DNA from 3 places in the Marinobacter sp. NFXS9 genome. Region 3 is predicted to be linked to each of the others. Evidence: predicted binding sites of a transcription regulator. Region 3 holds the regulator's gene; each other region holds the start of a gene.

Region 1 (10,251 bases), on a different contig from region 3:
GTGTTCCTTCGCACGTAAAATTGGTCAATGCGTCCTTTGAAGAGGTGCAGCTTAATGATCGATTCGACAACATTGTTCTGACTCACGTCCTTGAGCACCTCGACGACCCGGTAGCAACCCTTCGGCGGGTAAACGAAGAATGGCTTTCGGATGATGGGCTGCTTTTCCTGGCTTGCCCGAATGCCGACGCACCATCACGTCAGATTGCAGTCAAGATGGGACTGATTTCTCACAATACCGCAGTGACGCCTTCAGAACAGAAACATGGGCATCGCTGTACTTACACCCTTGATACTCTGGAACGGGATGCCGCGCAGGCAGGACTTGAGGTTATCCATCGCTCCGGTATTTTCTTCAAGGCGCTGGCAAACTTTCAATGGGATCGCATTCTGGCCACGGATATCGTGAGCAAGGAGTATCTGGAAGGTTGCTACAAGCTGGGCCAGGTTTATCCGGAACTCTGTGCGAGCATCTTCTTGGTCTGCCGGAGAGGTGACGGCAAGTCTTAATGGTCGGCCCCGGTGATTTGTCCGGGCCTCCTCTGCGTCCTTAATGTGTTTCGGTTAGTGCTCGGTTCGGTTATGGCCGCGTTCGTCCACTATTTTCCTGATACCACGGGTGAAATAGTGCTCCGTTGGTTCAGGAGATGTGCTGGAGGTCGACAGTCGCTGGAGCAGACGTTCGCGCATCCTCTGGACGTTTGCGACAGCCGCGGCATGCTCTTGAGGATTATGAATCCAGATAATGGCCGCCGCGACGAGTTCCAGTTCTGACTTGTAGGCAAAGCCGCCGTTGTCGTCGAACCTCAGGAACGTCGAATAATCGGTTTTCTCGGCGAGCTCGTCCCCCCCTTGCAGGTAAAGCTTGGGCTGGCCCAACAGAATGGAGTCGATGTTGGTGTTAGTTCCGCCAAACGGGAAAGTCCCTATTGCGAAATGACATGAGGCCAGGAGATGTTGATAGATCCGGTACTCTTGGGGGCCGTGAATTCGATGGCCATGGCCAAGGGTCATCGTGATTTTTTTCTCCAGTGCCAGAAGTTTGAAGGCTCTCTCGTGACTTGGGAAGAAATCGAATTCAACTGGTCTTGAGGAGTTTTTCAGTATCAGCTTGCACGCCTGCAATACGCGATCACTGATCTTCATCAGCGAGCTGTTGATCGCGATTCTCACCGGTTCGTCACCGGCAGGAACAGCGGGCGAGCTGAGGGTGAAGTCAGTCTTGGGATGCAACTCAATGTCCTGTCCGTAATCCAGATTGAAGGAAATAACCTTCTCCTGACAGAGGGCCTGATAGCCAGGTCCTGGTTCAAGACCTACCAATAAACCGTAGTCGATGACTTCGCTGAAGGCGGATGCCGGATGGCCATAGCTCATTACCTGGAGTGGAGCGAGGCGAAAATTAGATAGAATCACGGTCCAAACACTCATCCCTAGAGAAGGATAAAGCACGACGTCAGGTTTGAACTCAGACACTTTTCTAGCAATCGACTGGAGACTCTCTTTGGCCGCGTCGAAGGTAATGGTTTGCTCGCCGTCCCGACAGCTGACTCCGTCCAAATCCCGCTGGTCGGCGAAAAGGCAGGTGTGAAATTCGGTTTTAAGGTTCAGCAGATGTGCATGGTAGCAGCGATACATCGCATGGTCAGATCGGTACTTTTCAAGAAGGACGGCCACTCTCGGCTTTCTGCCAACGGAGTGTGTTTTCACCTCAGGAATATCGGGATAGGCGTGCCGAAAGAGCCGGTTAATTTTTTGTTTGATTCGATGGCGTGATGGCAAATCCCAATAGGAACAGCCCATCCATATATTGACGAGCATGACCGAGCATAAGGACACATCCAAGCCATTTGGTAGCTCAAGGAATGCATAAAGTGCTTTGTCGAACTGTTCGTAACCTGTGAGGGTTTGGATTTGTTCCAGTTGGTAGAAAACGGATGTCAGGGTCTGAAAAATTTCCTGCGGGATTTTCTCGATCAATGTGGCAAAAGGCATCTCCATCTGACTGTTGATCGTCCAACAGATCATCAGCATGAGCACATCAGCATCGCTCTTGAGCTGGAATCCGCCATTCGGCGACCAGAGCTCTCGATAGTCCATAATGTGATCGAGGTTGCCGAAATCCGAAAGGTAGAAAATGTCCGTTAAATGCGTTTTGTAGAAAATCAGTTTGCGTACTTCAAGCGTTTCCAGCTCAAGTTTGGGGGCACAAAGAAAACCGGTAATACAAGTTGCGAGCCTTTGCGTCGCATTCTGGTTATCAAAAAAACTGGCATCTTTATGCAGTGGATAAATTCCGGGAGAGTAGTGCGGTTTTCCCTCCGGCGCAATGCGCTCGCCACCGAGAACTGGACGGCCTTTTTCCATCGCATCGAGAATGTCGAACAGGTCTTTCTTGAAACCCGCGTCATCACGGGTAAACAGCTTCTTCTCGAGCGAGGCGATAGTCACATCGGATCCTTAATCAGCGGACGGAAAAGGGCAGCACCCCTGTGCCACCCTCAAAGGCTAGTTTAGCCCTGCAGCAGCTGCAATACCTGCTGCGGCCGGGCGTTCGCTTGGGCCAGAATGGACAGGCCCGCCTGTTGCAGGACCTGGGTCCGCGCCAGCTCTGCCGTCTCGGCGGCAAAGTCGGCGTCCTGGATCCTAGAGCGGGCGGCCGACAGGTTCTCGGAGGTGGTACTCAGGTTGGCGATGGTGGATTCGAAGCGGGATTGCACCGCCCCCAGATCCGCCCGGATGCCGTTCACGACCGACAATGCGCCGTCGACAATGGATATGGCGTCATTGGCACCTTCGACGGTGCTGATGTCGATACTTGATACCGTTTCTCTCTGAGCGCCAACAGGAGTTCCACCTGTGACGTCAAATAGAGAGCCATTGGAGTTATCTATGTCGGAGGTTACTGCGTAGGCGCCCGAAGAAGAAAAATCCACCGTGCCAGTCACGACTACTGAATCCTGGGTACCGTCATCACCAATTAGATTAGTTGATGCGCCGCTGCCGGTGATACCGGCAACTGTAAGATTGCCCGGCCCGCTGTGCGAAAAATTTTCAATCTGGATGTCCTTGCCGGCATCCTGTGTCAGAACGATGGTGTTGTCTTCAACTTTGGCGTTGATGCCTGTCTGGCCGGCGGCCTTATTAATCACAGACGCCAGTTCGGTCAAATCATTCGGGTCGTCAATGGAAGCTGAGATAGTTGAAACCTCATCGCCGGAACTTAGGTCGAATGTGACCGTGCCCGCCGCGGTGGTCGTTAAAGTGGTCTCTGTACGGGCGGTGGCTGTGACGCCGGTGCGTTCTTCTTCTTTATTTACCAGTGCAGCAATCTCAGCCGCTGAAGCACCCGCTGAAATGGGGATGTCGATCTGGTCCAGCGCACTTGCGACGGTCAGGTTCTGTGAGGCGACCGGGTGGTTTGCCGTGGTCAGGTTGCCGGCTGCGGTTGAAGGTGAGCCAGAACCCAGGTTGTCCTGGCTGTTTACACTTTTCACGGAATAGTTGCCGAGATCATCGTTGGTCGCGCCTGTGACCGATACCGAGATGTTCTGATTTTCGTTCGCACCCACCTGGAAGGTCTGAGCCTGGAAAGACCCGTCGAGGAGTTTCAGGCCGTTGAACTCGGTGGTCTCAGCCACGCGCTGCAGCTCCTGCTTCAACTGGTTGACTTCGCTCTGCAGGGCCGCGCGATCCGAAGCGGAGTTGGTGGAGTTGGCAGATTGAACAGACAGCTCACGGATCCGCTGCAGGATTTCGCCGGATTCGTCGAGGGCGCCCTCGGCCGTCTGTGCCAGGGAGATGCCGTCGTTGGCGTTGCGCACAGCCTGGTTGAGGCCTTTGATCTGCGACGTGAATCGCTCGGAAATCGCAAGACCGGCCGCATCGTCCTTGGCGGAGTTGATGCGAAGGCCCGAAGACAGGCGTTGCAGGGCAGTGTCGGCATCCCGTTGTGATGTGTTCAGGTTTCGCTGGGCATTCAGCGAGGCAATGTTCGTGTTGATAATCTGAGGCATATCGCTCTCCTTATTCAGAGAAGCCGGTAGCTCAGTGCCCGATCACAAGGACGCCCTGCCGGCCGTTATTCAGAAAAATTCATTCCTGAGCGGCACAAAGCGAAGGCCATGCCAGTTTTTGGTTATTGTTTATAACCAACTAATAAATATAAAAAAATAGTTAATCAATTGCGTGATGGGTGGGGTGGGTGACGAGCTTTTGGCGGGGCGGCAAGGCAGGCTTTTGCCGCTTTTACAATCCTTAACAATAAAAACCGAAGTTTTTTCTAAAGGAACCGTAAGGGTCGCCGTTAAGCACTACAGCAGGGCGGCGCACCCAAACAAACGAGGACGGGCGCCAGACCTCTTCCAAGAGAAACATAGGTTTTATAGGAGAAGCATCATGGCTCTCGGTATCAACACTAACGTCGCTTCACTGTCCGCTCAGAACAACCTGAACAAATCCCAGTCTCTGTCGGATCAGGCTCTGGAGCGTCTGTCTTCTGGTCTTCGCATCAACTCCGCCAAGGACGATGCCGCGGGCCTGGCCATTTCCTCTCGCTTCGACTCTCAGATCCGTGGTCTGAACGTTGCCCAGCGCAACGCCAACGACGGCATCTCCCTGGCGCAAACCGCAGAGGGCGCCCTGGGTCAGGCCGGCGACCTGCTGCAGCGGATTCGTGAGCTGTCTGTGCAGTCTGCCAACGACACCAATTCCTCCACCGACCGTAAGTCGCTGCAGGCCGAGGTGACCCAACTGCAGGCCGAGCTGAACCGTGTTGCGGATACCACCAACTTCAATGGTCGTACGCTACTGAACGGTGATTTTACAAATTCCCAGTTTCAGGTTGGCGCGAATGCTAATCAGACAATTAATGTAACGCTTGGTAGTGCTCGCGCTACCGATATTGGTAACTACACTGCTAATACTGACAACGGTTCCCTGGCTGGAAATTTGACAGCTGCTTCGAACGATCTTCCTACGGGCAATGGTGTTACAGGCGCAAATATTACGATTTCCGGTAATGGCGCAACCGAAGCAGCTTCATACAGCAACAATGCAACAGCTAGTGATATAGCAAGTGCTGTTAACGAGCTGACATCGAAAACTGGCGTTTCGGCAGATGCCCATACCGAAGCAACAATTTCTGGCTTGTCAGCTGGGACAGTTTCATTTGATTTGACTGGTGAGAATACTTCAGCAGTAACGATTTCGGCGACCGTAGAGTCAAATGACAATAGCTCTCTCGTAACGGCTATTAATGATGCTTCTGCGACAACTGGTATCACTGCGTCATTGGATGATAGCGGAAACGTATTGCTGACTAGTGATGCAGGGGATGACATTGGGATTGCAAACGTATCCGCTGATGTCACTGTTACAGCTGGCGATGGAAGTAGCTCGGCTAGCTTGACAGCAGGCGGTACGGATAGCACCCGCGTTATAGGTCAGGTTGATTTCAGCTCGTCATCCGCGTTCACCGTTGTTGGCGACAACGCAGAGATCGTCGATAGCAGTGCCGAAAGCGGTCAGCTCCAGAGTGTCGCAGCGATCGACATCACCACGGCTGACGGTGCGAACGCTGCGATCGACACCATCGACGCTGCACTGACCTCCATCAACAGCCAGCGCGCTGACCTGGGTGCGATTCAGAACCGCTTCACATCGACCATCGATGCGATTGCGACCACTTCTGAAAACCTGTCCGCTGCGCAAAGCCGGATCCTGGACGCGGACTTCGCCGCTGAAACCGCGAAGCTGTCCAAGTCCCAGGTCCTCCAGCAGGCTGGTATCTCTGTCCTGGCGCAGGCTAACGCCCGCCCGCAGCAGGTCCTGTCCCTCCTGCAGTAACAGGGATAGCACGGTAACGGCCGGTCCCCTCGGGGGCCGGCTTTACGCCGTATGAGGATAGCGAGGTGAGCTATGACTGACGTAAACCTGAACAGCCCGGATTTGAAGCTGGTTCGCTCCAGTGAGCAAGCTCCGGCTCGGGCGTCTGCGTCACCTCAGGCAGAAGGAAACAAGCCTTCCGCTCGAGCTCAGGATGCCTCCAATGTTGTGTCGCTCGACCAGTCGCAGCAGCCTACAAAGGTGCAGCGGATGGAAAAGCAGGAGGAAGCCCAGAAGGAATCTCTTGATCAAGCCGTTTCCCGCCTCAACGATTTTGTCCAGACCGTTCAGCGAGACCTGCAGTTTGAGGTCGATAATGATTCCGGCAAGACGATCGTGCGCGTGGTGGACCAACAAACGGAAAAAGTGATTCGGCAGATTCCGGATGACGTGGCTTTGAGGTTGGCCGAAAATTTGCAGCAGGATGAACCGCTGACGTTATTCAACATCGAAGTGTAGGCGCTTGCCGCCTCTCAATCCGGTCACGAGTAACGGAATTTCAGCACCGCCGCCTTCGCGAGAAGCCGGCGGTGTTCTGCGTTAAGGGCGCTTCGCTGAAGATCGTGAATAATCTGTGGCGTCAATAGGTTGGGGCAAGTGCGAACCACGAGAGCCGACCGAGAGTGCGGCTAGAGGGCCAGGCGGTCTATCATGGTTATCGACGGTTCTGGATGCCGGGTCTCGGATACATGTTGTTACAATTTGGCGGTCGTAACTGGCAAAGTTTTGCCGCTTCTGGCCGATAAGCGTACAAATGGATAAGGCAGCCTTCCTGGGGAGGCGATCGACATGGCAAATATTTCTTCATTGGGGATTGGTTCCGGCGTTCTGACGTCTGACCTGGTGGACCAGCTGGTAGAAGCCGAGCAGAAGCCGACGGCGAACCGGTTGGACAGCAAGGAAAAGGAAACCGAGGCCCTTATTTCCGCATACGGGACACTGCGCAGCGCCATCACGGAACTGCGGTTGCCTATGCGTCAGCTGAGTTCGGTCGAAAATCTGAAGGCCTTTTCCGCGACCTCGTCCAACGAGGATGTGTCCGTCTCCGTCGACAGCGCTACCGCAAGCCGGGGCAACTACACCATCCAGGTGGATAGCCTGGCCCAGGCCCAATCGTTGGCCTCCGGTACATTCGCGGATCGGGACAGCACCGGAATTGGCACCGGTCGGATCAGCCTCAGCGTGGGGGGCGAGGTCAAGAACATTGACATCGACAGCTCCAACAACACGCTGCAGGGCATCGCAGACGCTATCAACGACGCGGATATCGGCGCCAGCGCGGGCGTCATCGATACCGGTGACGGCTATCGACTTGTGTTGTCGTCCGACGAAACCGGTACCGACAATGCGATCCGCATTTCCGTCAACGATAGTGATGGCAACAATACTGACGGCTCCGGTCTGTCCCAGTTCGTTTTCAACGACACCACCCAGAACCTGACCGAAACCGTTGCCGCACAGGATGCCGTCGTCCAGGTTAACGGCATCACGATCACCCGCTCTTCCAACACCATTGAAAACGTGGTCGATGGACTGACGTTTGATGTGAAGGCGGAAGGTGTGACGTCCACGGTCAAGGTTACCCAGGATACGGGTGCCGTAGCGGATCGGGTCCAGTCTTTCGTCGACAAATTCAACGCGTTACAGCAAACCATCCAGGGGTTGGCCGGCTATAATGCCGAAACCCAGCAGGGCGGTTTGCTGTCGGGCGATGCCACGGTCCGCAATATCCAGAATCAGCTTCGCAACATGCTGACGGGCGTGGTGCCCGGTCTTGAGGATGCCGGCGTACGCTCTCTTGCCGATGTGGGCATCACCACAGACTACAAGACCGGACAGCTGAGCTTTGATGCCAGCAAGTTCCAGACGCAGCTTGAGAAGTATCCGGATGACGTCGCGGCGTTGTTCGGTGAACAGGGGCGGGCCTCCGATTCCCAGGTGGAGTTCATCGGCAGCAATCTGAACACCGAGCCGGGCGAATACAGTATCAACGTGACCCAGGCTGCAACCCAAGGCGCGTTGACAGGCGCAAATGCCGGCACGGGCTCCGTCACGATCGATGGCAACAATGACAACCTGTCGTTCAAGATTGACGGGTCCACCTCAGTCAGCATCCAGCTGACCGCAGGTACCTATACCCGCGACGAGCTGGCCGCTGAAATCCAGTCCCAGCTCAACAGCAGCGGCAGCCTGAGTGCGTCCGGCAAGAAAGTCCAGGTTGAGTTCGATTCGACCAGTGGCGCGCTGAGCTTCAAATCCGGCGCTTATGGCAGCGATTCGAACGTCAGCATCACCTCGGTGGATACCAACAGTGCCGCAGACCTGGGGTTGTCCGTTGCCACCGGCACGGCCGGAAAAGATGTGGCCGGCACGATCAATGGTCAGAGAGCCACCGGTGAAGGGCAGCTTCTCTACGTCGAGGGAACGTCCCAGGCGGCGGGCATGCAGGTGCGCATCACCGGCGATGCTACCGGCAATCGTGGAACCATTACCTACATTGAGGGGCTTGGGGAGCGGACCGTCAATATGGTGACGGACATGCTCAGCGCCGATGGTGCGCTTGAAGCGCGGACCGATAGCCTGCAGGACACGCTGGACGATATCGCAGATGATCGCGAGCGTCTTCAGACCCGCATCGACGCGTACCGGGAGCGCCTGGTGTCGCAGTTCAGTGCCGCCGACTCCCTGATTTCGCAGCTCAACAGCACTAAAGACTACGTCACCCAGCAGCTGGCGGCTCTGGCTCCAAACAGCAATAAAAACAACTAACCCGTTGTTACGAAGGCAAACAAGAGGTTGATTATGAACGGTTTACAGGCATATCAGCGGGTCAATACCCAGACCAGCATCACCGATGCCGACCCACACAAATTGATTCAGCTGTTGTATAACGGTGCCCTGGAACGGATCAATATGGCCAAGGCGCGTATGCAGGCCAAGGATTATGAAGGTAAAGGTCGCCTGATCAGTAAAGCCATCGAGATTGTCGGTGGTCTGCGCAGCTTCCTGGACTTTGAAAAAGGCGGTGAGCTGGCGCGTCATCTGGAAGGGCTGTACGACTACATCGAGCGCACGCTGTTTGAGGCCAATCGCCTAAACGATGTCGCCAAACTGGATGAAGTGTCTGACTTGCTGCGCCAGGTCAAGGAAGGTTGGGACGGAATCCGCGAAGAGGTCATGTCTGACCAGCAGGCCGTCGGCTAACCGATCGCCGATGTTGTGCTGACAGCCGCGGGGCACCAATGGTCGAATAGGGGCTGATTGTCATAGCCGGTAAGCTGGTGCCAAGCTGGTTCGATTGAGCGGTTGTCCTGCCACATGAAGCCTATTTTTCGGCATCCGGTTGCCGTAGTTCTGCTGACCTTTCTGGTGCTGGCTCTCGAAGCGGCCCACGCCAAAGAGCCCCACAAGGCGGACGATTACCCGGAACCTGCCATCTTTGTCATTCCCGAAGTCTGGCCCTGGGGTTATGAAGGTCGTTATGGCCAGCCGGACGGCACGTTGGTGGCTTTTGCTCATCGCCTTGTTGCTGTCGCCAACCTACCGATCACCTATGAATTGAGGCCCCATCGTCGCGCCATGAGCGAATTGCTGGAAGGCACGGCGGACTTTGTCGTGCTGTTTGAAAGCCCGGCCCTGGATGAAGCCGCGATCAACCTCGGCACGGTTGTGACCACGCAGGTGATGCTGACCGCGCTTGCGGACAGCGACTTTGAACTTTCTCTTGATGGATTGGCGGGCAAACCGGTCGCGTTCGTTAACGGTACCTATTACGGTGAGGTCTTCGAGCAGGCGAAGACAATCCAAAAGTTTCCGGTGCGGGACATTTTTCAGGCCATTGAGATGCTGAAGCTGGGGCGTGTCAGCGCCATCCTGTGCAGTGATCAGGCCCTTTACCACACCATGCGATCCCTCGAACTCTCATGGAATCAGTTTCGCACGGCCGTGTTTCGCAAAGGGCAGCGGGGCATCCTGTACATGTCGAAAAAAGCACGCTATCCACAACTGCAAGAGCCTATTCAGGAAGCTCTGAAGCAGCTCACGCAGGACGGCGACCTTGCCGATATCTTCCAGTTATTACACTGACGATCAGTCTTCGATCGCCACCAGGCCTTCCAGGTGAGCCGTGACGCCCTCGGCGAGCGCTTTCAGGTGATACCCGCCTTCGAGCGTCGAGACGACACGGTTATCCGAGTAATCCCGGGCAATCGACGTAATCATGTCGGTCAGCCAGCGGTAGTCCGCGGCTTCCAGTTGCAGTTCGGCTAACGGGTCCGACTTGTGGGCATCGAATCCCGCGGAAACCAGCACCAATTGCGGCTCGAATTCTTCAAGGCGATGCAGCCAGGCTTCTTCGACGGTCCGT
Region 2 (10,251 bases), on a different contig from region 3:
CGACGCAGGTCGATGTGTACGTCGTCATAGTCGTAATGGCCGGCCACATAACCCGGCAACATGCCGGAGTAGGGGGTATGCGTGTCGCGGCAGATCACGGTCAGTCGAACGCCTGGCACCGGCTTCATGGCAAACCGTCGCAATACGCCGACGTGGCTGTGGCCACCGCCGATCAGGACGATATCGCGCAGGACGGGTTGCTCGGGAGAGCGCATCATTCAACCTCTGACAAGACAAACGGTTGCGTATGATACGCAGACAGACGTTTGACGAGAACCGCCGGACGGCGCTCGGGTCGGATCAACGCGAAGGGGAAAGGCTGGGGGACGGCGCAGTGATCGTCCCCCGGTATTCGAATCAGGAGAGAAGCTTCTTTGCCTCGGCAGACCAGGTGTCGTAACCGCGCATGGTGGAGAACTCTTTCATCTTCTCCTTTTCCTCGGCGGACGGATCGGCGATCTGCTTGATGGAGGTGATGCCTTTGGCCTGCATTTTCTTGGCTGTCGCCGGACCGATGCCCTTGACCTTGGTCAGGTCGTTTTCGTTCACGGCTTTCGGTTTACTGGCGGTGGCCGTCTTGGCGGCTGCGGCTTTCTTCGGTGCGGCGGCCTTTTTAGCGGCGGGCGCCTTGGATGCGGAGGCCTTGCTGGTCGCCGAGGCTTTGGCGGCGGGCTTCTTGGCCGCTGGCTTGGTCGTGGCCTTCTTGGTGGTCGTCTTGGCGGTCTTGGCAGCCTTGTTCGCCGCGGTTTTCGCAGCAGGCGGCGTTGCCTTCGCAGCGGTTTCCTGCGTCTTGTCGGCGACCTTCGCGGTGGTCTGTTTCACTTCCTTGGAAGCGAGACCTACGCGCTCGAGCAGGTGATGCTGCAGTTCGTGGAATTCGTTCAGGCGACGATCCAGCTCTTCGTTGAAGCGCTTCATCTCGCGCTCACGGAGCTTTTCCACTTCATCCAGCAGTTTGCGAATCGGTTCCTGGACCTGACTCTGCAGGGCGTCGAACTGCTTGAATGCGTCGTTGATGAGTTTTTCGATCTGGGTGGAGGTCTTCTCGAATTCCTTGTTGACCTTCTTCACCAGTTTATCGACACCTGCCTTTTCTTTCTTGGCCATGGTTCATTCCCCGTTTGCTCTGGTTTATTGATGACTGCGGTGTTTCGATGCGTTTCCCGTCAGGGGGTTACGCTCAAATCTTAAAGCAGGATTGGGGGAGTGTGACGCCCTTTCCCTGTCTGTCCGGATTGCCTGTGGCGCCATCAATCTGCCACGGGTTTTGTCCAGAATCCCTGTACGATCAGGCCAGTTGCGTGGCGCCGGAGCCACTCTGACTGCGCCTTGAGCGCAACGACTGTTTGCGCTCGAGCACTTCCTGAATGCGACCCAATTTGCCGCGCAGATCCGCGTCGGTGCGGGTCTGCGAGGTTGCAAAATCAATGGAATAGAAGAAATTGCTACAGTGCTTTCTCACCTCAACGACCAGTCCCTGAAGGCCTTCCGCTTCGATGTTGTCGAACGGCATTTGCATGACGAGGTCGAACTGGAGGGTGTCGCCGGGTTCGAAGACTTTGTCTGTTTTCAGGATGCAGCCGTATTCGTCCAGTCCGAAAATACGGGATTCGATCAGTTCCTTCCTGAACAGGCCTTTCTTGAAGCGAAAGCGTGCCGTCAGGTCGGGCAGGGGCTGTGTGCTTGTGAGATCCATTCGATCCATGGGCAAAACCGCTGTTCCGGCAAAATCTACTACCGGTTGAAGACAGGTTCGCACCGTCGGGGTTCCCCGGCGGCACCTTCAATGGGCATCGACTGCGTTCGATCGCACCCTCGACTGACGCCTTTCACCTGCAATATTGCTCAAACTGTAGTCAGCGACGGGCAATATGGCAACGTGATCAGCCTTGTACATTAAACTTTTTGACGTCTTGTTCAAGTTTACAAGGTGTCGTAAGGGGCCAGATGCAGACGCATGGTAACCATTTGTGACATTTTGTGCCACGTCGCCTGCAGCTGGCCCGGGGTTTTACTGGTCCGAGGTCTTGGACACGGAATACATATCCGTACGACGATCCTTCAGGTTGGTGACCGAACCTTCGTCACGCACCAGCGTCAGTTTTTCCAGGTCCATATCGGAGAACATGATCATCTCGGTGTTGGGCGTGGTTTCCGCCATCACCGCATCGTGAGGGAAGGCGAAGTCCGACGGCGAGAAGACCGATGACTGGGCGTACTGGACGTCCAGGTTTTCGACCTTGGGCAGGTTGCCCACGCTGCCGGTAATCACCACATAGCACTCGTTTTCGATGGCCCGGGCCTGGGCGCAATGACGCACCCTCAGGTAACCGTTCTTGGTGTCGGTCCAGAAGGGCACGCAGATGATGTCGACACCCTGGGCGGCGGCGATCCGGCCCAGCTCGGGGAATTCGATGTCGTAACAGATCAGGATGGCGACCCGGCCGGCATCGGTCTCGAACACTTCAAACTGGTTGCCGCCTTCAATGACCCAGTCCCGGCGTTCGTGCGGCGTGATGTGGATCTTGCGCTGCTCGTCCACGCGGCCATCCCGGTGGCACAGGTAGGACACGTTATACAGCCGGTCGTTGTCCAGCAATGGCATGGAGCCGGTGATGATGTTGATGTTGTAGCTGACCGCCATCTCCGACATCTGGTCCCGGAACTGCTGGGTGAACCCGGCCAGGAAACGGATGGCGCGGGTCTGGTCGAGCTGGTCGGTCAGACCCATCAGCGGCGCGTTGAAGAACTCCGGGAACAGGGCAAAGTCGCTCTTGTAGTCGGACAGCGCATCGACGAAGTATTCCACCTGCTTGAGCACTTCATCCACGGACGTGAATTCCCGCATCTGCCACTGGACCGCACCCATGCGCACCTGGGTCTTGCGCGTCTTGAGGACCGGGGCCGGCGGCGTATACAGGATGTTATTCCACTCGAGGAGTGTGGCATAACCCATTGATTTCTGGTCTTCCGGAAGATACTTGTGCATCAGTCGGGTGACCTGGAAATCGTTGGAAAGCTGGAAGGTCAGGATCGGGTCGTAGATCTCCTTGCGATCGACCCGTTCAATGTATTCCGCCGGGGTGAACTGATCGGAGAACTTGTAATAGTTGGGGATCCGGCCGCCCGCCAGGATGGCGCGGAAGTTCCGGGAGCGACACAACTCCTTACGCGCCTCATAGAGACGCCGGCCCAGGCGGTAACCCCGATAATCCGGATGGATGAACACATCCAATCCGTACAGCGCGTCCCCGTCATCGTTGTGCCAGATGCGCTCGTTCTTGAGGATCAGATCGTCGTACGTGTGCGGGTTGCTGAAGCGCTCATAGTTGACGCAGACGGTCAGGGCGACGGCGATCAATTCACCGTTGTCTTCGATGCAGATCTGCCCGTCGGCAAACTGCTCCACCAGTTCCTTGATCGTGTCTTCCGGCCAGGCGCCGCCAATGTCGTCGTAGACAAGATCCATCAGCGCCTTGAGCTGAGGATAGTCGTCGTCGGTCAGGTTACGGAGATTGAGGTGCAGTTCTTCGTGAGCCATCGAGGCATCTCCCGGCTGTATAAGCGTGTTGCAAAGGGTTACAAAAAAGGGCGATCAATAAGGGTTTAGCATAACAGATCGCCATCAGGCCTTGCGGTATCCTGCTGGCCATCCAATTCCGGGCTGCTCGCGTGATCCGCAGGGCCGGGAATCCTCACCGGCCTACCGGCGCTCAATCTGTTGTGCTAACCAGGAGAATGTCCGCATGGGCAGTATGTCATTCGGCCAAAAGCTGCTGACAGCCGTTGCCGTCCTGCTGATCGTCGTGATCAGCGTGTACGCCATCATGGGCGATCGCCGCCTTGTGAAGACCACGGACACCTATGTGGAGGCGATGGTCGACGATTCAATCAACCAGAGTACGGCCAGTATCGCTGAATGGCTCAATGGCCGACTCGACATGGTGGAAGCCACCGCCGACGGGCTGCGCAACGTGGAAAACGAAGCCCAGGCCCGCACGCTACTGCAGACGGCCACCCGGGGCGGCGGTTTCAACGACGTGTATGTCGGTGGCGCCGACGGCTCGATGCTGATGCCGACCGAAGCCCGCGACGCCACGCTGCCGGACGACTTCGACCCGCGCACGCGTCCTTGGTACAAGCTGGCCCGCCAGAATGGCCAGGGCACCTTTACCGAGCCGTTTGTGAACGTGACCAACGGCGGCATTATTATTTCCGCCGCGGCGCCGGTCAAAAGCGGCGCTTTTGAGGGTGTCGTCGGCGGTGACATCACACTGAAAACCATCGACCACCTGCTGTCGTCAGTGACCCTGGCCGACACCGGTTACACCACGCTGATCAACCGCAAAGGCACGATCCTTTACCACCCGAACGCCAAGCTGGTCGGCAAGAACATCAAGTCGCTGCTGGGCAGCCAGCCGTCGCTGGATGGTTCCTCCCACGAATACACCCTGGACGGCGCCGACTGGCGGGTCAGCTTCCATCCCATCGAGGGCGCCCGCGGCGTGGACTGGTACCTGGGGTCTTTCGCCAATGACGACCTGATTATGGCACCGGTGAAGGACGCGCGACTGGCCGGATCGATCGTGGCCGTGATTGGCATCCTGGTCACGCTGGTCCTGCTGCACCTGGTCGTGCGCGCCTTGATGAAGCCCGTCCGCAGCCTGCGGGATGCGATGAAGGACATCGCCAGCGGCGACGCCGACCTGACCCGGCGCCTGTCCGTGGACAGCGGCGACGAGTTTGGCCAGACCGCGGAGAGCTTCAACGCCTTCATCACCAACGTCCAGGGCGTGGTTCGGGACGTCCAGCGCGGCGCTATTGAGCTACGTGATGCCGTGGGCTCGCTGCGCCAGACCGCTCGGGCCAGCCGCGACAGCGTGGAAGGCCAGCAGTCGGAAATCGACATGGTGGCCACCGCGATCAATGAAATGTCCGCAGCAGCCTCTGAAATTGCCCAGTCCGCCCAGCAGACGGCCGATGCCTCCAGCGCCGCCGACAAGGATGCCAAGGAGACCCAGACGACGGTCAAGGCCTCTCGCGATGCCGTCGAACGCCTGTCGTCGGGCATCGGCAGCGCAGCGGATGTGATCGAGACCCTGGGTAAGGATGTCGCCCAGATCAATACCGTTCTGGACGTCATCCAGGACGTGGCCGAGCAGACCAATCTGCTGGCGCTGAACGCCGCTATTGAAGCCGCCCGCGCTGGTGAGGCAGGGCGCGGATTTGCCGTCGTTGCCGATGAAGTGCGCAACCTGGCACGCCGGACCCACGACAGCACTGAAGAGATCAATGCCATGATCGAACGGCTTCAAAAGGGCGCGGATAACGCCGTGAGCGTGATGCAGGACTCCCGGGCCATTTCCAACGTGAGCATGGAAAAGGCGCAGGATGCAATGGACGCGCTGAACCGGATCGCCGAGTCCATTACCGCCATCAGCAACATGACGACGCAGATCGCCACGGCGTCCGAAGAGCAGACCTCCGTCACCGAAGAGCTGAACAGTTCCATCACCCGCATTGCCGAGCAGGGGCAGGAAGCAGCCAGCGCGGCGAGCGACAACGATGTCTACAGCAGCAAGATCGACGACATCGGTCGCACGCTGCACGACAACGTCGAACGGTTTAATGTCTGACGTGGCTCATGCCGGCACCATAGAAGGTGCCGGCATCCTTCCCCTCCGGCCGTGCGTTCTGCCTGGCCCACTCCCAAATACTTAACGCTTCCCTGAAGACTTAACTAAAGTTAAGACACCGCCGGCCGATCTCTTAGATAAGAGCGGTCGCCATTGGAGGTGTAGGCGCCGCCGGCGCTGGATGCGATGGGGAATCCTGGCCTTGCTCCAAGGAGTCCCTTGTTTGCAGTCGCTGCTACAAACCAGGGAAGGGCAATAACTCAAATTCCAACGCTCAGATCGGGGACCCCTTCCATGCGCAGTATGTCATTCGGCCAGAAACTGCTGACAGCCGTCGCCATCCTTCTCATCCTTGTGGTAAGCATCTACGCCGTCATGGGCGACCGCCGCCTGGTGTCGACGACGGACACCTACGTCAATGCGCTGATCGACGATTCCATTGCACAAAGCACGGCGAGTATTGCCGAATGGCTCAACAGCCGGTTGGCGATTACCGAAGGCGCCGCCAGCGCATTGCGCCAGGTGGACGGCGAGGATGAAGCCCGGGCCATTCTGCAATCGGCCACCCAGGGTGGCGGTTTTGAGAACGTATACGTCGGGCGTGCAGACGGCTACATGTTGATGAAGACGCCGGCCGATGACGCTACGCTGCCCGACGATTACGATCCCCGCGTACGCCCCTGGTACAAACTGGGCCAGTCCGGCGGCACTGGCACGTTCACAGAGCCTTACCAGGACGTCAGTAGCGGCAACATGATTATTTCGACGGTGGCCCCGGTGAAATCGGGCACCTTCAAGGGCGTGGCCGGCGGTGACATCACGCTGGAAACCATCGAGCACATCCTGTCCCCGGTGACCCTCGCCGATACCGGTTACGCCACGCTGATCAATGACAAGGGCGTGATTCTCTATCATCCCAACAGGAAACTGGTCGGCAAAAAAATCAACGAGCTGATTGGCGGTGCGCCGCAGTTGGATGGCAGCTCCCACACCTACACCATCAAGGATGCCGACTGGCGCGTGAGCTTCCACGCGATCAAGGGTGCCCAGGGCGTCGACTGGTACCTCGGTGCCTTCGCCAATGACGACAAGATCATGGCGCCGGTGCAATCTGCCCGGGTCACCGGCACCATCGTTGCGATCGTTGGCATTATCGTGACGCTGATCCTGCTCAACATCGGCGTGCGCGTGCTGATGAAGCCCGTTCGCAACCTGCGTGACGCGATGAAGAACATCGCCAGCGGCGATGCGGACCTGAGCCAGCGCCTGGACGTCGATAGCCATGACGAGTTCGGCCAGACCGCCGAGAGCTTCAACGCGTTTATCGGCAACGTGCAGACTGTGGTGCGGGATGTCCAGCGGGGCGCGATCGAACTGCGCGACGCCGTTGGGTCGCTGCGCCAGACCGCCGGCGCGTCCCGCAACAGCGTGGAGAGCCAGCAAACCGAGATCGATATGGTGGCCACGGCTATCAACGAGATGTCGGCGGCCGCCAACGAAATCGCCCAGAACGCCCAGCAAACCGCGGATGCCTCAAATACCGCGGATCAGGACGCCCAATCCACGCAGGAAACCGTGAAGGCGTCCCGTGACGCCGTCGAGCGTCTGGCTGCCGAAATCGGCCAAGCGGCTGAAGTGATCGAAACCCTGGGCAAGGACGTCACCCAGATCAACACGATCCTGGAAGTCATCCAGGACGTGGCCGAGCAGACCAACCTGCTGGCCCTGAATGCCGCCATCGAAGCCGCCCGCGCCGGCGATGCCGGTCGGGGCTTTGCCGTGGTGGCGGATGAAGTGCGCAACCTGGCCCGCCGCACCCACGACAGCACCGAAGAGATCAACGCCATGATCGAGCGGCTGCAGAAGGGGGCGGATAACGCGGTCAACGTGATGCAGGAGTCCCGCGCCGTGTCCAACGTCAGCATGGAGAAGGCCCAGGACGCGATGGATTCACTGAACCGGATCGCCGAGGCCATCACATCCATCAGCAACATGACCACGCAGATCGCCACGGCCTCTGAGGAGCAGACCTCGGTAACCGAAGAACTGAACGCCTCCATCAATCGCATTGCGGACAAGGGGCAGGAGGCGGCTGCCGCAACCAGCGAGAACGACATCTACAGCGGCAAGATCGACGAGATCGGCCAGTCCCTTCAGGACAACGTGGAACGGTTCAAGGTCTGATCCGGGGCCGAATGGTCACTGAATGGGCGAGGCCCGGGAAACCGGTTCCTCGCCCAGTTGGATCCTGACTTTCATGTTCTGAAGCACATCCTTCCCAATGCCCAGCATCCCGCCTGGTAACCAGGGGTTGCCCAGATGGAACACATGGCGGTCGGACAGGTGTAAGGCCTGGACGGGCCTGGTGTAGTAGGCGTGCATGAAATCGGCAAAGCTGCCGTCGGCAATGGCACGCTCCAGACCCAGCTGGATCCGGACCGCCAGGCCGAAGTCGCTTCGCCCCACAAAGAAGTAGTTCGGCATGGTGTAGGTAAACAGCAGCGTGGGCTCAATGACCAGGTTCTTGTCCGACCGCAGCTTCAGGTCGTAGTACACCTCACTGACACCCCGGGCGAAGCATTCGAAACGGCCACCTTCCAGCATATCGAACAGGTTTTCAAAGCCGGGATGAGTGACCACGTCCAGCCCGTTGGCTTCCAGGATCTTGGTGTCCGGCCAGTGGCGCCCCTGACCAAACCGGATCCGGCGCTCCCGAACATCGGCCAGCCGGGTGATGCCCTTGAATCGGGGTAGCATGTCCTTCGTCGTCACGCACACCCGGTATCCCAGCAGGCCACCATCAATCGGGATGGTGACGGCGAGAAGGTTGTCTTCCCGTTCCGGCGTCGTCGCCACATTGGCCACCTGCACGGAGCGCGAACGGTCGCTCGCCAATTCCCTCAGGGCTCGCCCCTGATTCATTTCCGGGCTGCGCACGATCGTGTAGAGGCCATATTCCGGAGTCTTTTGCAGCGCCAGATCCAGCAGCGCGTGTATCGCAGGGCTGTCGTAGTTGCGGTACCAGAGGATAATCTGTTGAGGTGGTTCTGCTTCGGCGTGCTCGTCTGACGGGGATGCGGCAACCGGCTGCATCAGGCATGCGGCAACCAGGCAGCCCCGGCAAAGCGAGATCAGGATATGGCGGATAAGGGCCAGGGGCTCTGCCTGGTCAGCCCCCGATGAGAATCCTCGGCGTAACAACACAGCACGTCCTATGCGGTACCACTTCTGTCAGTGTAGCGGCTTTGGCCGCGACGGATGCCAGTGAAACATTAAATGATGACAAATGTTGTATCCCGGGTCCCATTTTGGGAATCTGCGGTTCACTTTGGGAGGGAAGGCGCCATGCGAAATCGACTGATAGCCATGACCGGCGACTGGCTGGCCGGCCTGGATCCGGAAGCGGGCCTGGAAAAACCATTGAACTGGCTGCAGCGCCATGGCGGCATGCGGATGGTGAACCGGCTGGTGGGATTGTCGATTCCATTCGCCACCCGCAATCGGTTCCGTGTCGAGGCGGTCAGCCGGGGTTATGTGCGGGCGCGCATTGCGCTCAAGGGTAACCGCAATCACTTTGGCAGCCTCTACGCCGGCGCCTATTTCCTCGTGGCGGAAATTCCGGGCGGCGTGATGACGCTCTTTGACCTGGGACCGGAGTACATCCCCATCCTCAAGGAGATGTCGCTGCAATTTCTGGAACCAGCCAACAGTGACGTGACCATTGAATTGAACATGTCCGAAACCACACGCCAAGCGATCCAGGCGGATGCGGACACCACCGGCCGGGCGGCCTTTACGCTGGAAGGCGAACTGAAAGACGAATCCGGCACCCTGGTCGCCCGTTCAGTAGCGCATTACCGGGTGCGCAAGAAAGGATTTGAGCAAGCCATTGGTCACCCGTAGGTTGGGCTGACGCAGGAAGCCCAACAGGCGTTTTCGCAAAAACGAAGCCAGTGCCCGACGGTTGTGGCCAGTCGCCAGAAATGGATGGTGCCTCAGAGCGGCGCGCAATCCGGAAATATTGAGATGCCTGGACATGATTTGTTGGGCTTCCTGCGTCAGCCCAACCTACAGTCAGCCCACGCAGGATTGCCAGGTAAAGCTCAGTCCAGCGTCCCAAGCACCTCTAAAAACTTCTCGCCGTATTTTTCCAGCTTCGCGGCGCCGATACCGCTGATTTCGCCCATGGCCTCAAGATCCCGGGGCTTCTGGTCCAGCATGGCGAGCAGGGTGGCATCGTGGAAGATCACGTAAGGAGGGACGCCCTGTTCGTCGGCCAGCTCCTTGCGGCGGGCGCGGAGTTTTTCCCAGCCATCGGGATCGCTGACCACCAGCTGGCGTTTGCTGCCACTGGCGCTGCCTTTGCTGGTTTTCTTGCGTTCCGGATCTTGGCGCAGCCAGACCGTTTCTTCGCCCCGCAGAAGAGGGCGGCAGTGTTCGGTCAGGCTGAGCGCGCCGTAGCCTTCGGCATCCGCCTGCAACGAGCCATTGGCCACCAATTGCCGGAACACGCTCTTCCATTGCCGGGCTGACATATCGGCGCCAATGCCAAAGGTGCTGACCTTGTCGTGCCCCATGCTGCGGATGCGTTCGTTATCGGCACCGCGCAGCACGT
Region 3 (10,251 bases):
CGGAATTCGCCGGCGCCGATTTCCCGGCGGCGCAGCTTGTGCCAGTCGGCTCGCAGCGCAACGGCCTGCTCCCGCAGGCTGTTGGCCTTGGGCATCGCCTCTTCCACGATGTCCATGGTGCGGTTGGCTGCCTGACTGGTCATGTCCACCACGTACGCCAACCGGTCGGAAGCGTCCGTGATCTTGGACAGGGCTTCCTGCTGCTCCGGGTTCTGCGGATCGATACTGAAGTTGCGAATGGCCTCGTGAAGGCTGCGGGTCAACCGGCCAACCTCACGGTAAAGGCTCTGGTCCCGGACATCATTCAGTTCATTAATCAGGCGCATCGCCGCGGCGTAATCGCCGGCGTCCACCTGTTGCTTCAGTTCTTCCGCCTGGTGCTGCAGCTTCTCAACGACATCGGGATCGAGGGAGCCGGCCTTGTCTTTTTTTGTGCCCATGATTGGCGCTCTGATACTCAGGACTGGATGCGTTCGAAAATCTTCTCGATCTTTTCCTTCAGGACAGCCGCCGTAAACGGCTTCACGACGTAACCGTTAACGCCGGCCTGAGCCGCCGCCACGATCTGGTCACGTTTGGCTTCCGCCGTCACCATCAGGATCGGCAGATTCTTGAGGTTCTCGTCCGCGCGAACGGCCTGCAGCAGTTCAAATCCGGACATGCCCGGCATGTTCCAGTCGGTGACCAGAAAATCGTATTTGCCACTCTTGAGCATGGGCAGCGCGGTGTTGCCGTCATCCGCCTCGTCAGTATTGGTGAAACCGAGGTCGCGAAGCAGATTCTTGATGATCCGTCGCATCGTGGAGAAGTCATCCACGATCAGAATTTTCATGTTTTTGTCCAAAGGGACCTCCAATCATTACAGCCCGGAATACCAATCCAGCGTCCAGTTCAGTGTCCGGCAATCCACACGATGCCGGCGCCACTGAAAGCACCGCCTATTCTGTCGCGTCAACGCCCGCTGTAAAGCGTCCGTTACCAAAAACTACAGTTCCGGGATCAAAGCCTGGGCATCAACGCTGACCACAAGCTCCCGGAATTCGATGTCAACTATTTGCTTGTCGCGCCTGATGTCGCGCGTCCGCCCATTCTGCCCTGCTCAACCGGCGTTTTGCGAACCGGCTTTGAACGGCGTGGCTAACGGACTTCCTGCCAATCCGTCAGGCGTGATTTCAGGCGCAATGCCGCCTGACTGTGAATCTGGCTGACCCGACTTTCACTGACACCGATGACGGCGCCGATTTCTTTCAGGTTCAGCTCTTCCTGGTAATACAGACTCAACACCAGCTTTTCCCGCTCCGGCAGCGCCGCGATCGCTTCGGCCAGACTGCGCTGGAATCCGGCCGCCGACAGCTCCTCAAACGGACGATCGGGCACAGCCTCTTCATTGTCTATCGGCAGCTCTCCCGATTCATTTAGCTCATCCAGGCTAAAAAGACGGCCGCTGTTGGAATCGGCCAGGCAGGCATGGTACTCCGGCAGGGTCATGTCCAGCTCGTCGGCGACTTCGTGATCCTGAGCCTCGCGCCCGGTCCGGTCTTCGACGGCCTTGATCGCCTGGGCGATGCGACGGGAATTGCGGTGGACGGAACGCGGCACCCAGTCGCCCTTGCGAATCTCGTCGACAATGGCACCGCGAATGCGGATACCCGCATAGGTTTCAAAGGAAGCGCCCTTGCCGGCATCGTATTTCTGGGCTGCCTCGAGAAGGCCGATCATGCCGGCCTGCATCAGGTCTTCAAGCTGGACAGAGGCGGGCAATCGCGCCAGTACGTGCAACGCGATCTTTTTCACCAGCGGCGCATGGTCCTCGACCAGTTGATGGGCCGATTTGCGCGAGCTCGTCTGTTGGTAGATTCCCAGGCCTTTTGCCAACGTCATCAATCCGGATTACCCGTGTGTTTCAATCGACCGTCATACCACGCCACCTGTCGGTCAGGGTACTCCATCAGGCGTCCACCAGGCGCTCAACGAAAAATTCGAGATGCCCCCGTGGAGAAGACGGGAGCGGCCAGTTGTCCACCTGCTGGGCCAGCGCCTTGATCGCCAGCGAGGCCTTGGCGCGTGGATAAGCGTCAAGCACCGCACGCTGCCGTTGTACCGCTTTTTTGACGGCTTCGTCGTAAGGGACGATGCCCACATATTGTAGCGCAACATCCAGAAATCGCTCGGTAACCCGGGTCAGTTTCCCAAACAGATGCTTGCCTTCCTGCTCGTTGCGAACCTGGTTGGCAAGGATGCGAAAACGGTTCACCCCGTAGTCCCGGTTCATGAGCTTGATCAGTGCGTAGGCATCGGTAATGGAAGTGGGCTCGTCGCAGACCACCAGCAGCAATTCCTGAGACGCCCGCAGGAAGCTGACCACCGATTCGGAAATACCGGCAGCGGTGTCAACGATCAACACGTCGATCTGGTCGCCCAGTTCGCTGAAGGCGTTGATCAGGCCAGCGTGCTCCATTGGCGTCAGCTGGGTCATCCGCTGGGTGCCGGACGAGGCGGGAACGATCTTGATGCCGCCCGGGCCGTCGACCAGTACATCGCGCAGGTCGCACTCGCCGTTCAGCACATCATTGAGATTGTGGTTCGCGGTGATACCCAGCAGGACGTCGATGTTGGCCAGCCCCAGATCGGCATCCAGAACCACCACCCGACGCCCCATCTGTGCCAGTGCAATAGCCAGGTTGACCGAAACGTTGCTCTTGCCAACGCCGCCCTTGCCACCTGAGACGGCGATCACCTGGACCGGGTTAACTCTACTCATGCCGGATACAGTCTCTCACGACAACTCTTGATAAGGATGGCCGGTTGATGACCGGCTCGACAGTGGAGCCCATGAACGCCCTGCGGCTGTTCCGGCGGACTCCCGGACCTCAGGCGCCGGCTGCAACCACGGCGGTTTCCCGAACCTGCTTCAGACGCTCCACACCCAGTCTGACCAGTGGAGCCGCCTGTGCCGGATGAATGTCCTCGGGGATGCGCTGCCCATCGGTGTAATACGCCACCCGAAGACCTGTTTCCATGGCAAAGCCTAGCACCTCGCCGAGTGTCAGGGCCTCATCCAGTTTGGTCATGATACACCCGGCCGGATACGCCATCTTATAGCAATGCCACGTGGATTTCATAATGCGAGGCTGGCTGGTGGCTGCCAGCACCAGGTAAGGCTTGACCGGATGCCGGCTTGCAGCCAGCTCCTCAAGCTGTTCCTGGTGGCCGCGATCGGAATGGGTCAGGCCCGCCGTGTCGATCAGAACCAGGCGTTTATCGGACAGGTCATCGAGAATCTGGTCCAGGGAATGACTCTCATCCACCACCCTCACCGGCACGTTCAGGATGCGACCGAATACAAACAGATGCTCATGTGCCGCGATCCGATAGCGGTCGGTGGTGACCAGCGCCAGGGAATCGGCGCCGTGCTCCAGGACATAACGCGCCGCCATCTTGCCGATGGTGGTGGTCTTGCCAGAGCCAGTGGGGCCCACCAACGCAACCAGACCACCCTGCTCGACCAGCTCCTGCTGCTGGGTGCGCAGGCCGGCCGCCAGCGTGCGCAATGCCCGCTTCCAGCCCTCTTCCAGTCGAACACCAGCAGCGTTACGAGACAGCGTGGAGGCCAGCGTGTGGGAAAGCCCGTACTCTTCCAGTCGCTCCATCAGGCGCTGCTGACTCGCGTCCACCGGGTCGTTTGCCGGGCCATTTGCAGCGGCCGGAGAACGACGCTCGTTGACCATATCACGCAGTGAATGGATTTCCGCCCGCATGGCTTCGAGGGCCGCATGGGTGGCGTCCTGAGCGGGTTCGGCAGCCGCCGGTTCCGGCGTGGTGAAATCCAGAATGTCCTGCTCACGGGGTTGGCGCTTTTCACGAATCTCCCGGATACGGTCCCGCGAGCGGCCGAGTTCTTCCTCCAGGCGGCGATGTTGTTCCGCCTGCATTTCGGCCAGCCGGGCGCCATTGGTCGCTTCCACCGCGGCGGTACCCAGACGCTGACGCGCCAGATTTTCGTCATAGTCGAGAGCCGTCACAATTTCGACGCCCCCATCCACGCGCCGGTTCGACAGGATGACGGCATCCTCTCCCATCTCCAGGCGAACCATCTTCAGGGCTTCCGCCATGGTTGGAGCAAAAAACCGTTTAACCTTCATGATGACCTACCTCCGGTGGCGCCGCGACCCGCGACGCCTTGCTGTTGCTGGGCGAGCCTCACTGCTGGCCCACCGACGCGACAATCGTAATCTGCTTATTGTCCGGCACTTCCTGGTAAGACAGGACGTGCAGGCGTTCGACCCCGTAACTCACAAAGCGCGCCATGACATGCCGCAGTGGCGCCGAAACCAGCAGGATGGCGGGCTTGCCCATCATTTCCTGACGTTGGGCCGCGTCCTGCAGGGAGCGCTGGAGCCGTTCCACCATGTTGGGCTCCAGCACCAGACCGATATCGTCCTGACCGCCGGATTGTTGACTCTGTTGCATGGACTTCAGCAACATCTGTTCCAACTCTGGATCCAGGGTGATGACCGGGATCTCGGATTCGTTGCCGCAGATGCTTTGGACAATCATTCGACGCAGGGACTGGCGGGCTGCTGTTGTCAGGATCCGGGCGTCCTGGGTCTTCGGCTGTACATTGACGACCGCTTCGGCAATCGACCGCATATCCCGGATCGGCACCTCTTCTTTCAGCAGACTCTGCAGGACTTTCAGCAGCAGACTGATGGAAATCGTGTTGGGTACCAGCTCTTCCGCCAGCTTGGGCGACATCTTCTCCAACTGTTCCAGCCACTTCTGGACTTCCTCGTGGCCGATCAGCTCATGGGCGTGCTTCTGCAGGATCTGGTTGAGATGGGTCGCCACCACGGTGCTGGCATCCACCACGGTGTAGCCCAGGGTCTGGGCCTGATCTTTCTTGTCCGGTTCGATCCAGCTGGCATCCAGACCAAACGCCGGATCCTTGCCCTCAATGCCTTCAATCTTGCCGAAAACCTGGCCCGGGTCGATCGCCAGTTCCCGGTCCGGGTGAATCTCGGCTTCGGCAATGGTCACGCCCATCAGGGTGATGCGATAAACGTTGGGCATCAGGTCCAGGTTGTCGCGGATATGGACGGACGGCATCAGGAAGCCCAGATCCTGGGACAGCTTCTTGCGCACACCCTTGATCCGGGTCAGCAGCTGGCCGCCCTGGGATTTGTCCACCATGGGGATCAGGCGGTAGCCCACTTCCAGGCCGACGATATCCACGGTGGACACGTCGTCCCAGCCCAGTTCCCGGGATTCGGTTTGCGGACCGGGCAAGGCCTGCTTCTGCGCGCCATCGCCGCCGCCCTGCGGACCGCCGGAAGGCGCCGAGCGCGGCATACCGCCCCCACGCGCCGGAAAGATACTCTCGTCCTCTTCCACCTGCTGCTGGCGTTTCCAGATGTAGTAGGCGCCCGCGCCGGCGATGAGGCCGAGCCCTATAAAGGCCACGTGCGGCATCCCCGGGATAATGCCCAGGATGATCAGGATGGCGCTGGCAATGAACAGAATCCGCGGTGCGGTGAACATCTGGGACAGGATCTGCTGGCCCATGTCCTGACTGGAGGTGACCCGCGTCACCATGATGGCGGCGGAGGTGGAGAGCAGCAGCGACGGGATCTGGGCGACCAGGCCGTCACCGATGGTCAGCAGCGCGTAACTGCGCATGGCATCGCCGAACGACAGGGCGTGCTGCATCATGCCGATGGCCACGCCGCCGGCGATGTTGATGAACAGGATCAACAGGCCGGCGATGGCGTCGCCCTTCACGAATTTGCTGGCACCGTCCATGGAGCCGTAGAAATCCGCCTCCTGGGCGATTTCGGCGCGACGGGCCTTGGCTTCGTCCTGATCGATCAGGCCGGCGTTCAGGTCGGCATCGATCGCCATCTGCTTGCCGGGCATGGCGTCCAGGGTGAAGCGGGCGCTGACTTCCGACACCCGACCGGCACCCTTGGTGACGACCATGAAGTTGATGATGACCAGGATGGCGAAGACCACCAGGCCGACGGCATAGTTGCCGCCGATCAGCACGGCACCAAACGACTCGATCACCTTACCGGCGGCGTCGCCCCCTTCGTGACCGTTGAGGAGGACAATTCGGGTCGAGGCCACGTTCAGGGCCAGACGCAGCAGTGTCGCGACCAACAGCACCGTCGGAAACGCGGCAAACTCCATCGGCCGCAGTGCGTACACACACACCAGCAGGATGACGATGGACAGGGTGATGTTGAACGTGAACAGCACGTCCAGCAGGAACACCGGCATGGGCAGGATCATCATGCCCAGCAGTGCCATCAGCAGAACCGGGATGCCCAGGTTGCCGTTTGTCAGCGATTTGACGTTATTGAGGACCAGCGCTCTGTCCACGACCCGATGTTCTCCAGTAAACAGGGTATCTCACGTGCCGCGATGTCGTTTTTTTGACGGCACGACTGTATCTGGAGGGTGTTTCGCAATAAGCGTACCAACCGACGCTCAACCCGCCCGACAAGGGGATTGCGGCCTACCCGGACTGACTGAATCGGGGAAGTAAGGTATCCTTGGTGAGATTTTATGTCCCTATTTTAGAAAAGAAGGTGAGCCATGCCCGTCCTCGAGGTAAAGCACCCCCTGATCCGCCACAAACTCGGCCTGATGCGCCGGGCGGACATCAGCACCAAGAACTTCCGTGAGTTGGCGCAAGAGATCACGGCCCTGCTGACTTACGAAGCCACCAAGGACTTCCAGCTGGAAAAACAGACCATCCAGGGTTGGGCTGGGCCGGTGGAAGTGGATCGCGTGAGCGGCAAGAAAGTGACGATTGTCCCCATCCTGCGTGCGGGCATGGGCATGCTGGAGGGCGTCCTGACCCTGATCCCCGGCGCCCGCGTCAGTGTCGTCGGCCAGGTCCGTAACGAAGAAACCCTGGAAGCCAGCACCTACCTGGAAAAGCTGGTCGGCGAACTGGACCAGCGTATGGCGATGATCGTCGATCCCATGCTGGCCACCGGCGGCTCGCTGATCTCCACCATTGACCTGCTCAAGAAGGCCGGCAGCACGGAAATCCGTGCCCTGGTCCTGGTGGCGGCGCCGGAAGGCATCGACAAGGTCCAGAAGGCCCATCCGGATGTCTCCATCTACACAGCGTCCATCGACGAGCGGCTGAACGAGAAGGGTTACATCCTGCCCGGGCTCGGTGATGCCGGCGACAAGATCTTCGGCACCAAACAGAAGGAAAACTAAACATGCAGACGAGTCCGAACGAGCCGGTATGGCGCCAGGCCCTCGCCGGCGCGCAGATGTTGCTGGTCGCCTTCGGCGCCCTGGTCCTGATGCCGCTGATCACCGGCATGGACCCCAACGTTGCCCTGTTCACCGCCGGTATCGGCACCCTGATCTTTCAGATCATCACCGGCGGCCAGATCCCCATTTTCCTGGCCTCCTCTTTTGCCTTCATTGCGCCGATCATCGCCTCCAAGGCCAAATTCGGCATGGAAGAAACCCTGGGCGGCCTGGTGGCCGCGGGTGTCCTCTACATGATCCTCAGCGGCGCCGTGAAACTGCGGGGCACCGGCTTCCTGAACCGTCTTCTGCCGCCGGTCGTCATCGGTCCGGTCATCATGGTCATCGGGCTGGGTCTGGCTTCCACGGCGGTCAACATGGCGATGGGCAAGGCCGGCGACGGCAGTGCACAGCTCATCCCCTACAACACTGCGATCTGGATCTCGATGATTTCCCTGCTGACCACGATTCTCTTCGCGGTCTTCGGCAAGGGCATGTTCCGGCTGATCCCCATCATGTTCGGTGTGATCGTGGGTTACATCGCGTCCGCCGTCATGGGCATCGTCGATCTGTCGCCGGTCAGCGAAGCAGCGTGGCTGCGCGTTCCTGACTTTGTCACGCCGGAATTCGGCTGGGGCGCCATCCTGTTCATGGTTCCGGTAGCCATCGCGCCAGCGGTTGAGCACATCGGCGATGTACTGGCGATCGGCACCGTCACGGGCAAGAACTACATCCAGAAGCCGGGTCTGCACCGCACCCTGCTGGGCGACGGCGTGGCCACCAGCGCTGCGGCGATGCTGGGCGGTCCGCCCAACACCACCTATTCCGAAGTCACCGGCGCGGTCATGCTGACCCGCAACTTCAACCCGCGGGTGATGATCTGGGCGGCCATCGTGGCGATCCTGCTGGCCTTTATCGGCAAATTCGGCGCGGCGCTGCAGACCATTCCGGTACCCGTTATGGGCGGCATCCTGTGCCTGCTGTTCGGTTCCATTGCCGTCGTCGGCCTGAACACACTGATCCGTCACCACGTCGACCTGTCCGAAGCCCGTAACCTGGTGATTGCCGGTGTCACACTGGTCTTCGGTATTGGCGGCATGGCCCTGGGTCACGTGGAAGGTATTGCCCTGTGCGCCGTGGTTGCCATCGGGCTGAACCTGATTTTGCCCGGCAGCCAGGCTGCGTGGGGCGATTCGACCATTCCCAACGGTGATTCACCGGCGGCAGAATAGATCGGGCCTTGAGCAGGCGCTTCGCCAGGCGGAGCGCCTGTTGTCAGGGCTCATCCCTGACAACAACAAGGATCGCCCATGACACGCCCGATCGACAGCACCGGCATCAGCTTTACCGCCCTCTACACCGGTGCCGTCTGGCAGCATCATGGCCTGTCGGAAGACGGCCTCACACCGCCCGCAGGCCATGCCCTGTACACCCTGATGACGCCTTTTGAAGGGCTCAGCCGCCTGGTTACCGGCGGCAATATCCGCACCTTCCTGCTGCAACGCCATCTGATTATCGACCAACTGATTCACGAAGCCATCGAACAGCGCGGCATCAGCCAGGTGCTGGAAATCGCCTGCGGCCTGTCGCCTCGAGGCATACGGCTGCGCCAGCGCTACCCTCACCTGCAGATGCTGGAAGCCGACCTGCCGGCCATGGCGACCCGCAAAGCCGCTTACCTGGCAACCCACGGCTATCTCGGGGAACACCACCAGGTCCAGCCCATCGATATTTTTGCCGACGGCGGCCCCATGGCGCTGGAACGGGTGATCGAGGATCAGTTCGAGGCGGGACGACCACTGCTGGTCGTCACAGAAGGCCTGACCAGCTATTTCACCCTGGACGACATCAGCCAGTTCTGGCGCCGGCTGGCGCGCTGTCTGGCGGAACGACCGGGCTCGGCCTACCTGACGGAAACCTATCTCAAGCCCGAAGGGAAAATTCTGGGCCGTGGCCTGGACATGCTACGCGGCGCGCTGGGCCAGATGACCCGGGCCCAGGTCAGTTTTCATTTCCGCGATGGCGAATCCGGCGCCCGGCACTTGGCGGGCCTGGGGTTCGATGACGTTCGGGCGATTGATCCAGAAGACTTCTACGGGCGGTTGCCGATTCCCGAGAGCCGGGGAACGCCGCTGGTACGGATACTGGATGCTCGGAGTTAGCTCCGGGACACGGTCGCCTGGCGGCGCCTCCACGGGTATGTTGGGCTTCCTTCGTCAGCCCAACCTACACCACCATGATTACGCGGGGTACTCAAGAGGCTCGGGAGGGCTTGCCCGAAGACTTAATCGAAACCAATGGATGCCATCGCTGGAGAAAAGGACACGGATGTCCTTGGCCGCAATAGCGGGCCTGGGATGGCCCTCTAGGGCGGCGGAAGTGATGGCATCCATTGGTTTCAGCCCCCAAGATCTGCTGAAGCCCCCCAACTCAGCTATCCCGCCGCAAATCACTGGGAATCGGGAAGTCCGGCATACCCGGCCGCTGCCCCTGCCCACGGCGATAGCGCCGCAACTGGTACAGGTAGGCCAAGACCTGGGCAATCGCCACATACAGCCCCTGGGGGATCTCGCCGCCCACGTCGGTATTGTGATAAACCGCCCGGGTCAGCGGCGGGGTGCGCAAGACATCCACCTTGTGCTCCCGGGCGATTTCCATGATCTTGAAGGCCACCTGATCGGCGCCCTTGGCCACAACGACCGGCGCCGCCATCTTCTTCTGGTCGTACTTGAGCGCTACCGCGTAATGGGTCGGGTTGGTAATGACCACGTCGGCGGTGGGCACGTCCTGCATCATGCGGCGCTGGGCCATTTCCCGCTGGAGCTGGCGAACCTTGCTCTTGACCTCCGGCTTGCCTTCGGTGTCCTTGAACTCGTCCTTGACCTCCTGCTTGGTCATGCGCAGCTTTTTCTGGTGGTCGTAGATCTGGAACGGCACATCGATGGCCGCAATGATGATGGTGGCGCAGGACAGCAGGAA

Evidence for each region. Region 3 encodes FliA, which starts transcription of late flagellar genes. Its sites were predicted from a motif close to CTAAAGTTTNNNNNNNNNNNGCCGNTAA; they were not measured.
Region 1: fliD (flagellar filament capping protein FliD) is a predicted target of FliA. The motif match lies at 6,604-6,631, and genes of this name have one in related genera.
Region 2: J3364_RS02015 (methyl-accepting chemotaxis protein) is a predicted target of FliA. The motif match lies at 5,741-5,768, and genes of this name have one in related genera.

The regions. Positions count from the first base shown of each region.
Region 1 covers NZ_JAGDDW010000018.1:96,416-106,666, forward strand. Annotated here, with positions in the region: gene J3364_RS20770 (class I SAM-dependent methyltransferase) at 1-509, shown strand, start outside; gene J3364_RS20775 (hypothetical protein) at 564-2,450, opposite strand; gene J3364_RS20780 (flagellin) at 2,513-4,015, opposite strand; gene J3364_RS20785 (flagellin N-terminal helical domain-containing protein) at 4,398-5,846, shown strand; gene J3364_RS20790 (flagellar protein FlaG) at 5,919-6,344, shown strand; gene fliD (flagellar filament capping protein FliD) at 6,675-8,654, shown strand; gene fliS (flagellar export chaperone FliS) at 8,688-9,089, shown strand; gene J3364_RS20805 (substrate-binding periplasmic protein) at 9,204-9,971, shown strand; gene J3364_RS20810 (histone deacetylase family protein) at 9,975-10,251, opposite strand, start outside.
Region 2 covers NZ_JAGDDW010000001.1:460,501-470,751, reverse strand. Annotated here, with positions in the region: gene selD (selenide, water dikinase SelD) at 1-218, opposite strand, end outside; gene J3364_RS02035 (helix-hairpin-helix domain-containing protein) at 358-1,107, opposite strand; gene J3364_RS02030 (hypothetical protein) at 1,289-1,705, opposite strand; gene J3364_RS02025 (bifunctional GNAT family N-acetyltransferase/carbon-nitrogen hydrolase family protein) at 2,012-3,541, opposite strand; gene J3364_RS02020 (methyl-accepting chemotaxis protein) at 3,747-5,636, shown strand; gene J3364_RS02015 (methyl-accepting chemotaxis protein) at 5,931-7,820, shown strand; gene J3364_RS02010 (transporter substrate-binding domain-containing protein) at 7,836-8,840, opposite strand; gene J3364_RS02005 (DUF4442 domain-containing protein) at 8,982-9,539, shown strand; gene recQ (DNA helicase RecQ) at 9,740-10,251, opposite strand, start outside.
Region 3 covers NZ_JAGDDW010000002.1:298,251-308,501, reverse strand. Annotated here, with positions in the region: gene J3364_RS05025 (protein phosphatase CheZ) at 1-440, opposite strand, end outside; gene cheY (chemotaxis response regulator CheY) at 458-844, opposite strand; gene J3364_RS05015 (RNA polymerase sigma factor FliA) at 1,138-1,881, opposite strand; gene J3364_RS05010 (MinD/ParA family protein) at 1,949-2,761, opposite strand; gene flhF (flagellar biosynthesis GTPase FlhF) at 2,871-4,142, opposite strand; gene flhA (flagellar biosynthesis protein FlhA) at 4,201-6,378, opposite strand; gene upp (uracil phosphoribosyltransferase) at 6,595-7,233, shown strand; gene J3364_RS04990 (uracil-xanthine permease family protein) at 7,236-8,504, shown strand; gene J3364_RS04985 (class I SAM-dependent methyltransferase) at 8,583-9,434, shown strand; gene flhB (flagellar biosynthesis protein FlhB) at 9,703-10,251, opposite strand, start outside.